Linked DNA regions of Lentimicrobium sp. L6. The protein of the gene in region 2 interacts with the protein of the main gene of each other region in a pairwise test. Links are inferred from orthologs where the notes say so. Each region holds a gene or a part of one and is shown on either strand. Other genes may lie near its edges.

The links. The genes of interacting proteins can lie anywhere in the genome.
Region 1: the proteins of ung (region 2) and HNS38_RS03425 interact in binary tests that used the Escherichia coli proteins (3 or more experiments, as listed by UniProt). The link is inferred for Lentimicrobium sp. L6 from one-to-one orthologs.

Annotation. Positions count from the first base shown.
Region 1 is NZ_JABKCA010000008.1:67,897-75,138, reverse strand. Bases 2,290-5,006 are described here. They hold HNS38_RS03425 (nucleoside-diphosphate kinase), read right to left. Parts: upstream 4,000-5,006; coding sequence 3,580-3,999; downstream 2,290-3,579. Other genes in these bases: HNS38_RS03420 (bifunctional oligoribonuclease/PAP phosphatase NrnA), read left to right, coding at 4,116-5,006; HNS38_RS03430 (helix-turn-helix transcriptional regulator), read left to right, coding at 2,993-3,523; arcC (carbamate kinase), read left to right, coding at 2,290-2,532. Also shown: HNS38_RS03440 (DASS family sodium-coupled anion symporter), read right to left, coding at 1-1,387; more of arcC, read left to right, coding at 1,588-2,289; more of HNS38_RS03420, read left to right, coding at 5,007-5,138; HNS38_RS03415 (FKBP-type peptidyl-prolyl cis-trans isomerase), read left to right, coding at 5,142-5,669; HNS38_RS03410 (FKBP-type peptidyl-prolyl cis-trans isomerase), read left to right, coding at 5,678-6,532; HNS38_RS03405 (FKBP-type peptidyl-prolyl cis-trans isomerase), read left to right, coding at 6,569-7,242. UniProt on the Escherichia coli protein: Major role in the synthesis of nucleoside triphosphates other than ATP. The ATP gamma phosphate is transferred to the NDP beta phosphate via a ping-pong mechanism, using a phosphorylated active-site intermediate.
Region 2 is NZ_JABKCA010000082.1:14,641-21,967, forward strand. The notes cover bases 2,158-5,077. They hold ung (uracil-DNA glycosylase), read left to right. Parts: upstream 2,158-3,237; coding sequence 3,238-3,918; downstream 3,919-5,077. Other genes in these bases: gdhA (NADP-specific glutamate dehydrogenase), read right to left, coding at 2,158-2,196; HNS38_RS17150 (hypothetical protein), read right to left, coding at 2,404-2,898; HNS38_RS20845 (hypothetical protein), read right to left, coding at 2,966-3,091; HNS38_RS17165 (PKD domain-containing protein), read right to left, coding at 4,268-5,077. Also shown: HNS38_RS17140 (LruC domain-containing protein), read right to left, coding at 1-602; more of gdhA, read right to left, coding at 859-2,157; more of HNS38_RS17165, read right to left, coding at 5,078-7,177. UniProt on the Escherichia coli protein: Excises uracil residues from the DNA which can arise as a result of misincorporation of dUMP residues by DNA polymerase or due to deamination of cytosine.

The sequences.
Region 1 (7,242 bases), on a different replicon or contig from region 2:
CTGTTCTAATCATATCCTTTATCTGAATTCTATTTGTTCCAAAGACAATGGCATTTGGTGGCGTGGCAACTGGTAGCATAAAGGCTAGTGATGCAGCTAATGTAGCAGGCAACATAAACAATAGAGGATTGATTTGGATACTCACGGCCAAGCCTGCTAATATGGGTAATAGCATCTCAGTAGTAGCAGTATTCGAAGTTAGTTCTGTTAAAAAAGACATGAGTAATGTGATGATAATAACCACAAATAGTGGAGGATAGGAACTGACCCAGCTTAATGATTCTCCAAACCACATGGATAATCCTGATTCTGTAAACCCACTAGCTAAAGCAAAGCCTCCACCAAATAAAAGTACAATTCTCCAAGGAAGTTTAGCTATTACATCGCTCTCTAATATTCTATGCTGTCCTTTTTTAGTCGGAATAAGAAAAAGTGTACTCGACAATAATATGGCTATGGTTCCGTCATTAATAAAAGAAGGTTCGGGAAATAATTCACTCCAACCCGGTATGCTGAATCCTCCCAAATTGATACCACTATGGGTAATCCATAATAAGGCCATGCTTACAAAAATGGTAAAAACTACTTTTTCTTCAAAACTCGATTTCCCTAACTTTTTATATTCTGTTTTAAATACTTCTTTGGAAGTATTATTCCAATCCTTACCAGGATGGTATAAATACAATAGCCAAAAAAAGATGATGATAAAAAGAACAATAGTTAGGGGTAAGGCAAATATAAACCATGAGATGAAGTTGATTTCTGGAGCTAGTGGAAATATAATATTATATATTCTACTGAAGGATAGATTTGGAGGAGTACCCACCAATGTAGCAATGCCACCAATACTAGCAGAATAGGCTATTCCAAGTAATAAGGCAATCTGAAATTTACCTTTTAATTTATCTAATTTCAATCCATGAATAACAGATAATACAATAGGAATCATCATCATGCTAGTAGCTGTGTTCGACATCCACATACTTAAAAAAGCAGTGGCAAGCATAAAACCAAATAAGATATTCGCTGGTTTATTTCCCACTTTCATCAGTATTTTTAATGCTATTCGTTTATGTAAATTCCATTTCTCCATGGCCAAAGCCACCAAAAAACCACCAATAAATAAAAAGATGACATGATTAAAATAGGTCGAAGAAACTGTTTTCCCATTCATAATACCAAAGAGAGGAAATAATCCCACTGGCAAAAGGCTAGTTACAGAAATCGGAACAGCCTGTGTAATCCACCAAACAGCCATTAAAACAGCAACTGAAAGGGTATAGGTTACGACTCTGTTTTCAGGATCTAGGTCGAAAAATAAAACAATAATCGCCAAAATGGGACCTAATAAAAGGCCTATGGTCTTGGCATTTAGCTTTTTTTTCATATTTAAATGTGTTTTTGCTTAACAAACATAAGTAATAAGTTGCAGAAAAACAATGGTTTAGCTTTCATAAAAATAGAATAACTATTAATATACTAGTAAAAACACTCAATTATAGGCCTAAAGCATTGCTTGCTATTAAATTTTTATATATTCGCTCTCTTTTTCTATAAGAATATAATATAACATTTAAGAATTTAAATATGAACAAATTAGCTGTTATTGCCTTTGGAGGCAACGCACTTCTCAGAAGTGGTCAGAAAGGTACCATTTCAGAGCAAGAAAGTAATGTTTATGAGACTTGTTCTCATTTGGTTGATTTGATTAAAGCCGGTTACGATATCGTTATTGGCCACGGAAATGGACCTCAAGTTGGTAATGTATTACTACAACACGAAGGTGGTGAGAAAGTTTTCGGTGTACCTAAATTGCCTATAGATGTTGCTGTTGCTGAAACACAAGGTTCTATTGGATATATGATAGAGCAGCAAATGAGAAACGTGTTGTATAAAGAAGATTTAGAACGCGACATCATTACAATTATAACCCAAGTATTGGTAGATAAAGATGACCAAGCTTTTCAGAATCCAACCAAACCTATTGGTCCTTATTATACAAAAGAAGAATCAGAAAAGATTAATAAGGAAAATGGTTCTCAATTCCATGAAGATCCAAGAGGTCGTGGATGGCGAAAAGTTGTAGCTTCCCCTCGTCCAGTGCGCATTAACAATAGGAAGTCTATTGAGAAATTGGCAAGGGATGGTCAGATTGTTGTTGCTGTTGGTGGGGGAGGAATTCCTGTCTTCTATGCTGAACGCCAAAAGTTAGAAGGTATTGATGCTGTTATCGATAAAGATTTAGCTTGTAGTATGCTTGCTGCTCAAATTAGAGCTGACGAATTTTATATTCTAACAGATATTCCTCAGGTTTATATTAATTTTAATACTCCTGAACAAAAAGCTCTTGATAGAATTACTGTAAAACAAGCCAAGCAGTATTTGGCAGAAGGCCATTTTGCTGAAGGTAGCATGGCTCCAAAAGTTAGAGCAGCTGTTGAATTTGTAGAGAATGGTGGAAAACGTTGTATTATTACCACTGCTAACGAACTTGGAAAACCTGATTCGGGAACAAGAATTGTACTGAACTAGGAATAAAAAACTATACTATAAAAAAGCCGATAGGGGAAACCTTATCGGCTTTTTTGTGTTTACATATGTAAGCTACAAGATATGATTAGGGAGCGATACAGATGTAACGCACTGTATTATCCAGTATTTTCACGAAATTATTGTTTAGCTAAGTAAAAAGCTCAAAATAGGACTGAATAAATATTTATCACCGTTTATGATACAGTATTCCTGATATTTACATTAGTTATTTATAGTTAAAGTTTAAATATTTGTCAGGTATCACCATTATTATAGTATATCTATTGAAAAGCTTTATTTATACTATTAGAGAAGGCTATAAGCGAACAAGGTTGTAGCTTATATTTAATTTCATTGTATTTTTAAAATATTTACAATTGTAAATCAATTATAATTACTTTTGTTGATGCACTTATGAGTTTAATATTGTAATCAAATAGCGAGAGTATACATTTGTAACATGATAGAAAGAATAAAATTATTATTGTCCGTGAAGAATTTAAGTCCTGCTCAATTGGCTTTAAGTATTGGAGTGCAACGTTCAGGTATTTCGCATATCCTATCGGGTAGGAATAAACCTTCACTCGATTTTGTTTTAAAGATATTGGAATCATATCCTGAGATTAATGAATCATGGCTATTAGTGGGGCATGGTGAAATGCTAAAATCAAATCTTCAAAATCCTTCCTTATTCCTAGAGGATTTTAAGCAGGAAGATTTTAAATTGGAGGATTCAACACAAAAAGAAAAGAAGAAGGAAAAGCCAATTGAATCTCCTGTTCAGAACTTAAAGGAGGAAATAAAAGAGCCTTACGAGAAAAGAAAAGTTACTGGAGTTATACCAGAACAAAAAGAAACGGTAGATACCAATCAGAGTAATGTAAATAAAGTCATGGTTAATAGCTTAATTCAACAGTCCTCCACTAAGAAAATGGTACAGCTCATAGCTATTTATGAAGACGATAGCTTTAAAATATTTCATTCAATTTAGAGATAAAAAAAGCGGACACATGGTCCGCTTCCTTAAAATTGCCCTTTATATTCTTTTTAGAATCTTTCTCTTCCTGAAAAGAAGAATTTAGACTCTATTTCAGCATTATCATCACTATCAGAGCCATGAACCGCATTTTCTCCAATACTGGTTCCACACATTTTTCTAATGGTCCCTTCAGTAGCCTCTGCTGGATTCGTAGCACCAATAAGTGTTCTATAATCCTCAACAGCATTTTCTTTTTCTAAAATAGCTGCGATAATCGGTCCCGATGACATAAATTCTACTAGCCCGTCAAAAAATGGCCTATCTTTATGGATAGCATAGAATTCCTGAGCATCTTCTTTTGATAATTTAGTTACTTTTAAGGCAGAAATATGAAAACCGCCTTCATAAATTTTTTGGATGATTTTACCAGAGCAATTATTCTTATATGCTGTAGGTTTAATCATTGTAAAGGTTTTGTTACTTGTCATAGTCTTAATTATTGTTAATTAAGCTGCAAAATTATAATTTATAATAGAGTGTACAGATTTTTTGTGCTAAAAAACTTTAATTTTGCGTTAAATAGATAATTAAAAACCATAACATATTGAATACCAAAGACTATAAAGGATTAGAGCTTTATGTAAAAAAAGCAAAAAAATTAGTGCTTAGTACCCATTCTAATCCTGATGGTGATACACTTGGCTCTTGCTTAGGCCTCTATCATTTCTTCAAAACCATAGGAATTGAAAGTCAGATTATCTCACCTGATCCTTCACCAACTTTTTTAAATTGGATGCCAAGCTATAAAGAAGTTTGTATATATCAAGAGGATAAAGCAAAAGCAGATCGTATAATTAATAATGCCGATGTCATTCTTCATGTGGACTATAATGCTATACATAGAACGGGAGATGAAATGAGTTTAGCTCTTAAAAATGCTAATCAAGCGCATCACATAATGATTGATCATCACCCGAGTCCTGAATCTGGTTTTAAAGCCTATGTTAGTGATGTATCAGCTTGTTCAACAGCTCAACTCGCCTTTTATCTAACTCAAGAAATGTCAAATGGAAGCCTACTTAACCAAGAAGCAGCTACCTGTTTATATGTTGGTTTAATTACTGATACAGGCTCTTTTAGCTATGGAATGGTAGACGAGTCACCCTACCTTATAGCTGCCCAATTGGTTAAAGCAGGTATTGATGATAAGAGTATTCATGAGAAAGTTTATAGTAATAATACTCTTAATAGATTAAAACTACTAGGCTATGCTTTATCAGAAAAATTGGTAGTTATTAAGGAAGAAGAATGGGCCTATATCAGTTTACATAAGGAGGAATTGGAAAAATATCACTTTCAATCGGGTGATACTGAAGGTATAGTCAATTATGCTTTATCTATTGAGGGAGTGAAAGCAGCAATTTTATTAACTCACCGAAATGATAAAATACGTCTTTCATTCAGATCTAAGGGTGATTTTGCTATCAATGGGATAGCTAGAAATCACTTTGATGGAGGAGGGCATTTAAACGCTGCTGGAGGGAATTCTAAATTAACTATGGATGAAACCATAGAAAAACTAAAAACAAAGATGTCCGCTCTCATTATGAACCCTAAGAATAAATAAGAGATGAAAGTTTCCTTCTTTATATTTATTATACTTTTATCTTTGGTTTCTTGCCAAAACCATGAGAACGATCAAAAACCAAAAAATAGATTATCGAATAAAGTTATTAAAGACAAATTAGTTAAAACCAATCAGTTTTTGGTAAAAGCTGAAGAACAGAATATTATAGATTATATCGCTCGTCATCAATACAAAATGACAGAAACAGGCTCTGGTTTGTTTTATGAGATCTATAAAAAAGGGAGAGGAGTTCAGGCCGAGAAAGGGAAAGTTGCGGTATTGAATTTCTCCATTAGCTTATTAAATGGGAAAACGATTTATCGTTCTGAAGAAAAGGGGGTAAAAGAGTTTCTAATAGGAAAAGGTAGGGTAGAAAGTGGTTTAGAAGAAGGTATATTATTACTCCATGTGGGTGACCGTGCAAGAATTATTATACCTTCGCATCTTGCTTTTGGATTGCTTGGTGATTTGAATAAAATCCCAGAAAAAGCTACCATCATATATGATTTAGAGTTAGTTAATTTAAAATGATATTGAAAATGGAAAGAAGAATTATTGGGTTGTTTACAATTGTAACATTGGTGTTTTTCTCGTGTAATAGAGGAGAATATGCGAGTTACGATAAAGCCGATAGTGGTTTATTGTATAAAATTCATGAGGATAAGGGGTCTACAAAAGCAAAGTCAGGTGATTATCTAACAGTTGAAATGACTTATTTCACTAATGAAGATTCTTTATTATTTGATGCTCAAGGACAAACTTTTCCAATGAGATTGGAAGAACCTGTTTTTGCTGGTGATATTAATGAAGCTTTATCTTTAATGGGAATTGGTGATAGTGCAACTTTTGTAATAAGAGCTGATAGTTTTTTAATGATGAATGCTAAACTTACACAGTTGCCTAAATTTGTAACTGAAGAAAGCAAAGTCGTTTTTCATGTAAAGCTTCATGATATTCAAACGCTGGAGCAATTAGAAATGCAAGAGGCTAAAAAACGTGAGCAAGCCAGAGATGCCGAAGCAAAAACGATAGAAAAATACATAAAGGATAATAATATTTCTCAAGAACCTACATCTACAGGTTTGTATTTCCTTCCAACTAAATCTAGTACTGGGAAAAAACCAAGAGCAGGGCAAACGGTGAAAGTTCATTATACGGGTAAGTTTCTTGATGGTCGTGTTTTTGATTCATCTGTATCGAGAGGTAAGCCTATTGAGTTTAAAATAGGCTACGGGCAAGTCATTAATGGTTGGGACGAAGGCATTTCAATGATGAGAAAAGGAGAGGAAGCTACTTTTATTATTCCTTCCTATTTAGGTTACGGTGAAGGTAGAGGCGAAATTCCTCCATACACTACTCTTCTTTTTGATGTGAAGCTTATAGATATTAAATAATCAATCGCTAATAATAAATAATTAAAATTAAAATAAATGAAATTAAAACTAATTCAAGCCATATTAGTATTGGCTGTAGCTGCCTTAATCATGACTTCTTGCGATAATAGTCATCCAGGCTTTAAGAAAAATGAAAATGGGGTTTATTATCAAGTCATTTCTCATGATGATAATGCGAAAGCAGTGACTGCTGATAGTGGTATGTTCTATAGGTTAACCATGAGCTATGGTTCTTTAGATTCATTAATATTTGATGCTAAGGAAGCTAACGAAACATTCGACTTACCTGTAACTGAACCTTTATATAAAGGTGATATTAATGAAGGTTTGTCTTTATTAGCCAATGGTGATAGTGCCATTTTTATTATTAAAGCTGATTCGTTCTTTCTTAAAACTGCTAGAACCCCTGAGGTTCCAGAGATGTTTAAAGAAAATAATGATTTGTATTTCTGGGTAAATATTGAAGATATTGTTTCTGCCGAAGAATTAGAAGCTAAAAGGCAAGAAGAATTAGAACAAAGGAAAGGTCTTGAATTGGCTGATTTAGCCTTATATTTAAGTAAAAACTATCCCGATGCCCAACCTACTGAGACTGGAATGTTTATTATAAAAAACAAAAAAGGAAATGGTAAAATACCTAAGGATGGTGATATCTTGAGTTTCGATTTTAGTGTTTCTTTAATCAATGGTGAGGTTTTATATGATTCTAA
Region 2 (7,327 bases):
CTTAAAAATTCTGGTGAAAGATAATCTCCTTCTGCTTCTAGATAATCTGGAACACCTTCCGAATCATAAGTTCCAAGGTAATTAATGGTAATATTGGTATTTAAGCCACTCTTTAAAGCACTTTCAATACTTTTCTTAAATGGAGCCTCACCAAAATCTTGAGCTAAGAAACTTTCTCGTTCTCCCCCAAAAGTAAAACTGAGTAGCCCATTAGAAATAGGAACCAAAACTTCAGGAACGAAACCTAAATAATCTGTTGACAATACTAATTCCTCCACATCAGCTTCAAAATTATAGTCTAATTCCAGCACGCCACTTTCATTGGTTTGACCACTAATAATAAACTGGCCTCCATCTTCTTCAAAACCAGTTTTAACACTCACTTTTACATTAGGCACAGGATGGCCAGCATTGTCTTTTGTATAAATAACAACTTGAGCGTCCTGAGTATTCTCCCAGTCAAAAGCCGGAGCAGCTTCGAGGTTATCCATGGTAACATCAACCGGATCTATCGCTTCTTGATTATTTTCAGTTTGATCTAATTTCTTTTCACAGGAGCTAAATGCTAGCATTCCGACCAGCAATACTCCTAATATTTTCATGTAATTTCGATTTTTCATAGCATAATGATTTTTAAGATATTATCAAACTTAATAATTGCAGCCATGGAATTCAAGCAAGAATTCGTTGTCGTCAACAAATAGCTCGTGAGCGTGGTTAAGGTCATCAATATTTAGTTCTATAATATTTGTTCGCAAAAAGCATCACTAATTTACAAAAACTAGGCGAAAATAGCAAGCATAAAAAAAGCTACTCCGAAATGAATCGAAGCAGCTCTTTGTATTTAATATATTATATCTATACGATACCTTGATCCATCATAGAATTAGCAACTTTTAAGAAACCAGCAATATTAGCTCCTTTAACATAGTCTACATAACCATCTTCCTGAGTACCATATGTCTGACAAGCATTATGAATATCAATCATAATTTGGTGAAGTTTAGCATCTACCTCTTCAGCAGTCCAGTTTATTTTCATAGAGTTTTGAGTCATTTCTAAACCTGAAGTAGCAACACCACCAGCGTTAACTGCTTTACCAGGACCGAATAACTTCTTAGCGTCTTGAAGTGCTTCAACAGCTTCTGGAGTACAAGGCATGTTAGCACCTTCCGCAACACATATCACACCGTTCTCAACTAATTTCTTAGCATCATCATCATTCATCTCATTTTGAGTAGCACAAGGCATAGCCACATCTACTTTAATTTCCCAAGGCTTTTTACCAGCATGGAATTCAGCTTCTGGGAATTCTTCAGCATAAGGAGAAACGATATCCATATTAGTAGCTCTAAGCTCTAATAAATATTCTATTTTATCACCTGTAATACCAGTTGGGTCATAAATAAATCCATCAGGGCCAGAAATAGTCACTGCTTTTCCACCTAATTCAGTAATCTTTGTGATGGCACCCCAAGCAACGTTACCGAAACCAGAAACGGCAACCGTTTTTCCTTCGAAAGTCTCACCTTTAGTAGCTAACATTTCTTTTGCGAAATATACTGCACCAAAACCAGTAGCTTCAGGACGAACCAAAGAACCACCCCAATTGATACCCTTACCAGTTAAAACACCAGTATGCTCTCTCGCCAATTTCTTATACATACCATAAAGGAATCCAATTTCTCTTCCTCCAACTCCTATATCACCAGCAGGAACGTCAGTATTAGGACCAATGGCATGCCACAACTCTAACATAAAGGCTTGGCTAAAACGCATTACTTCTGCATCAGATTTTCCTTTAGGATTGAAATCAGAACCACCTTTACCACCACCCATAGGTAATGTTGTAAGAGCATTTTTGAAGATTTGCTCGAATCCTAAGAATTTTAAAATACTTAAGTTAACACTTGGGTGGAAACGCAAACCACCTTTATATGGACCGATTGCATTATTAAACTGCACTCTATAACCTAAGTTTACATGAACTTTACCACTATCATCAACCCATGGCACTTTAAAAGTAAAGATACGATCAGGTTCAACAAGTCTTTCAAGTATTCCAGCTGCCTCAAATTGTGGATTAGCTTTTAATACATCTTCTAATGATTCTAAAACTTCCTGAACTGCCTGAAGATATTCTTTCTCACCGGGGTGTTTAGCCTCCAGATTATGCATAAATTGTTGTAAATCCATTTTATTATGTTTTTTAGTTGTTTGAATGATTACTGGGCAAAATTATGATCAATTCAGTAGGTGTATCATCAGTATTTTGCTGATTTTGGTTTCTAAATTAATCTCATTGATTGCAAGCACATTACAAACACAAACCTAGCTTGTTTAGACTATAAAGATACATATTTTTTTTCTAACCAATAAATTCACTTAGAGCATGGGGCACGATTATGGCTTGGTAAAGATAATATCGTCAAAATGCCCCTTCAATAACTCATTAATATAGGTCAATAATTCTTTGGATTGCAATTCCTCTTTACTGAAGTTCTGGTGGATAGCATCGGAGTTTAAAACATACTCCCCTCGTGGACTCATATACGAAAATACAATATTACAATGAGGATGATCCAAGATTATCATAGCCAATAAGGAATGAAAATTACCTAAATCCGGAATCAATCCAGAATCTAGTTTCAATTCCATGTTGAGGTTATTATAACCTTTATGATAATATATATGATTTTTATGAGGGTTTTGAAGATTTAGGACCTTAATTATTTTTTCAGACTCTTCTAGAGTCTTGTCTTCAATTTTATCACCAGAATCTTTAATAATGATATCGTAGGAAGCACTATTGACCTGATCAACCAAATATAATTCCAACTCCTTGGCAGATTTTAATCGAAACTGTAAATATTGGGCTAAAAATAAAGAAATATTCATGTAGGTAAATAAAAGTATCAGACTTGGGATTCCAAATCTGATCTAAATTAATATATAAGAAGAATAATTAGCGTCTGTCTCTTTGATATTGGTATGACTCTCCGTATGCAGGGCATTTCTTACTAGAAACACAAGAAGACATCACTAAACTCAAAACAAAAATACTGACTAATAATATGGCTATTCTTTTCATTATAATTATAATTTGTTCAATTCTTGATTTTCCGCTAAAATAGGCATTTTTTCCAAAACAAATCAAGCTCAATACATTTTTAGGAAAATATTACAAGGAATTATTTAATTGTTTCTAAATTTACATGCTCAAAAAAAACAAGAGATATGTCATCCACCCAAGTAGATATCCATCCTGAATGGTTTGAAGTTCTAGAAGATCAGTTTGAATCAGAATATTTCAGAAAACTAAGAGTCTTTTTAATAGAAGAGAAAAAAAAATATCAAATATTTCCTCCAGGAAAAGAGATATTCTCTGCCTTTAATGAAACTCCATTTAGCAAAACCAATGTGATTATCCTAGGTCAGGATCCTTATCATGGCCCAGATCAAGCCAACGGCATGTGCTTTTCTGTTAAAGATGGGATTCCTCATCCACCATCCTTAAAGAACATATTTAAAGAGATAAGGGATGATTTTGGTTTTCCGATACCTCAATCGGGCGATTTGACTCCTTGGGCAAAACAAGGTGTACTTTTGATTAATGCGACTTTAACTGTAAGAGCAGGACAAGCTGGTTCTCATCAAAAAAAAGGCTGGGAAGAATTTACCGATACCATTATAAAAAGACTCTCTGAACAAAGAGAAGGATTAATTTTTCTGCTTTGGGGTAATTTTGCCATTGCCAAGTCAAAACTCATAGACCAAGAAAAACATCACATTTTGACCAGTGTTCACCCCTCTCCATTGTCTGCATACAGAGGTTTTTTAGGTTGTAAACACTTTTCTAAGACCAATGAACTACTCAAATCAATGGGAAAAGAGCCTGTTAATTGGAAAATTAAATAATTCTTTAAAAAGATTTGTTTTTCATTAGCGCTGACAACTAGAATGTTGTAGCAAATAAAGCTTAGCAAAAGCACAAAACCTAAAACAATATGCTTCCTAGTCTTTGCAGAATGGTTTTTTCTTGTATATTTGCAGTCTCAAAACAACAACAGTGCGGGATGGAGCAGAGGTAGCTCGTTGGGCTCATAACCCAAAGGTCGTAGGTTCGAATCCTGCTCCCGCTACAATGAAAAGCTTAACAGAAATGTTAAGCTTTTTTTGCATTTAATAGCTTTGTTTCTTGACGATAAAAAAAGCCCATCAAAAGAATGATTTCTTTCAATGGGCTTCTGATTAAATTTTTGATAATCTATTTCACCATCATCTTTTTAGTAATGATTTGATCTTCTACCAAGATCTTCACAAAATATATTCCGGTGCTAAGCTGAGAAATATCAAGATTAATGCTTCTATCATTGATAGCTTGACTCATCACCTGATGCCCTTTGGTATCTATCACCTCAATATGCTCAATGATATAATCTGATGCAAACTGAATATTACGGCTTCCTGGATTTGGATAGATTTGAATTTCTTCCTCCTTTATCTCTTCAATTCCATAATAAGGTCCAACCTTTACATAATTGCTTTTGGTTTCGGTATGCATTCCCACCCCATCGCTCACTGTTAAGGAAACCGTGAATTCACCATTATTAGTAAAGGTATGACTTGGATTCTGTAAAGTACTGGTTTGTCCATCACCAAAATCCCAAGACCATGATGTAATACCCTGAATGGCTTTTGTTTCTTGCTCTATTTTTGTTGGATAATCAGGAATAGATTTACCAGTACCTGGCTCGGTTTCTTGTATAACATTAATAATATTTAAACCTTGGGAACCACCATCTATGGTACCTACATACCAAAATCTACCAACACCTGTTGTTGGAGCTTGTAAGGTATAAATCAATCCATTCTGATTGTAAATTTGCACTACAGCATCAGAACTTGTTATTTCTCCGTCACCAGCAAATTTATAAATGTAAAAATGGTAAACTCCATTATAAAACTGATAAATAGTTGTGGTTTCAGGACCATAGCCAGAAGTTACATCATGATCTAGAGCTGCAAATGGAATATCTGTTGCATTTCCTTTATTGGAATAGTAAATATGATGGCTATATCCATCTATCTCTGGAGTTCTTAAATGAGAATCTAAATCTCTTGGATTGGCTCCCCAGTTCACCACAAAACGCATTTCGTTTCCTGTTAATACCGGAGAAAGAGATATGTTTAATTCTACAGTACCATCTGCAGGAATAATTACTTGGTTATTATTATAGGTCAGATAATCGGCAGCCGAACAAGTGACCAATTGAGTATTACTGGTTGACAAGTCGCTAAACTGAACATTTAATGGTCCAACGCCCTGAGGAGGGGTCGCCATAAAATTCGCAGTTAAAGAACCTTCCGGAACATTGGCTATGGAATAATTACCATTGGCATCGGTATAGGCCGATAAACCGCCCACTTCAACTAAAGCACCAGCAATGGCAGTTCCATCAATGGCATCACTTACCATTCCTGATAAAGTAGCTTCACCTTGAGAACCTTCAACATAAATATAATTTTCTTCTGTGGTAGTATGATTAGATACACCGTCGCTTACTGTCAGAGATACATTATAATATCCTCCAGAAGTATATATATGAGAGGGGCTTTGCTCAGAGGAGGATTGTCCATCGCCAAAATTCCAATTCCAAGAAGTAATGGCTTTTCTTTGCTCTTTTTTCTCTGGATAATCCACATTACGTTTTCCAGTACCTGGTTCAGTTTCTTGTATGGTGTTGATAATATTCAAACTCTGTGAAGCTCCATCAATAGTACCAACATACCAAAATCTTCCAACACCTGTAGTTGGTGCTTGTAGGGTGTAAATCAACCCATTCTGATTATAAATCTGAACCACAGCATCGGATGTGGTAATCTCACCTGTTCCAGCGTATTTATAAATATAGAAATGATAAACCCCATTAAAAAACTGATAAATAGTTGTGGTTTCAGGTCCATAACCACTAGTTACATCATGATCTAAAGCCACCCAAGGTGCAGAAGTTGCCGAGCCTTTGTTAGAATAATAGATATGATGAGCTGAACCTTCAATTTCTGGAGTTCTAACATGAGAATCTAAATCACTTGGATTGGCGCCCCAATTGACAATAAAACGCATCTCTTGCCCAGATAAAACGGGAGAAAGTGAAATATCTAATTGCACCTCTTGATTTTCAGGAATAGAAACCTGAGTATTCTGGTAAGTGATATAGTCGGTAGCCGAACAACTAACCAATTGAGTATTACTAGTGGATAAGTCGGTGAATTGAACATTCAATGGGCTACTACCAGAGGTAGGCGTTCCCATAAAATTGGCTGTTAAAGAGCCAGGAGGTACATTGGCAATGCTATAATTCCCAGAAGCATCGGTATAAGCCTGAAGACCTGCCACTTGAACCAAAGCACCTTCGATAGCGGAACCATCCACAGCATCGCTTACTTTTCCAGAGAGTGTACTTCCAACTGAAGACGCCTCTGTACTGACCAAAATATCGTCGAGCATTAAAATAAAAGCATCTTCTGAAAGACACTGAAAAGCAATATATACATCTTGGTTATTATAAGCGGATAAATCTATTTGAAAGGATGACCAGTCATCTGGTAATTCGATAATCCCATCACTGATTTCTGTAAAATCATTAACATTAGTTCCTGTAGTAGAAATTAAGACTTTCAATTTCTCTGCTCCATATTGAACTGTATAGGATTTTCCATAAAAACTTAATGCCGAATTTATTCCTAAAGATAGATTAGAAGTAATCATCCAGTCGTTATTTGTTGGTCCTTGCGAGGGTGCAGAACTAAAGCAAGCTGCAAACTTAGCACCGGAATATGCTGCTAATTCAGTATCAGCAGACTGAGAAGGAGTGGTATTAGCAGGATTAAAGATAATATAGGACATAGCCGTACCCGAATTAGGGAAAGTAACATCCTGAATTCCATAAGTAGTTGTTCCATCAATATCATAAAGTGTCCAAGGGGAGAATACAGTACTAAAATCGGCATAGGATTCAAAAGTCTCTATTACATTTGGCTCCAATTGAATACCTACTCGTTCATTGCTTATCTCCACTTTATTGGGAGGAGTAATAGCTCTATTTGACTGTGCGAAAATCCCTATTGGGAGGAGAAAACCAAAAAGAAAGAGAATAGTGAATTGTTTTTTCATGTTATGGGTGTTTAGTGTTAATATTCAAAATTACTACAATATCACTCCTCTCTGAATTAAATGTATATTCGTTGACGAATAACAAATATCCGCAAATGAATTTTGCATTTTTGAAATTCGTAAATTGAAAAACAATAAATCAGAAAAAAT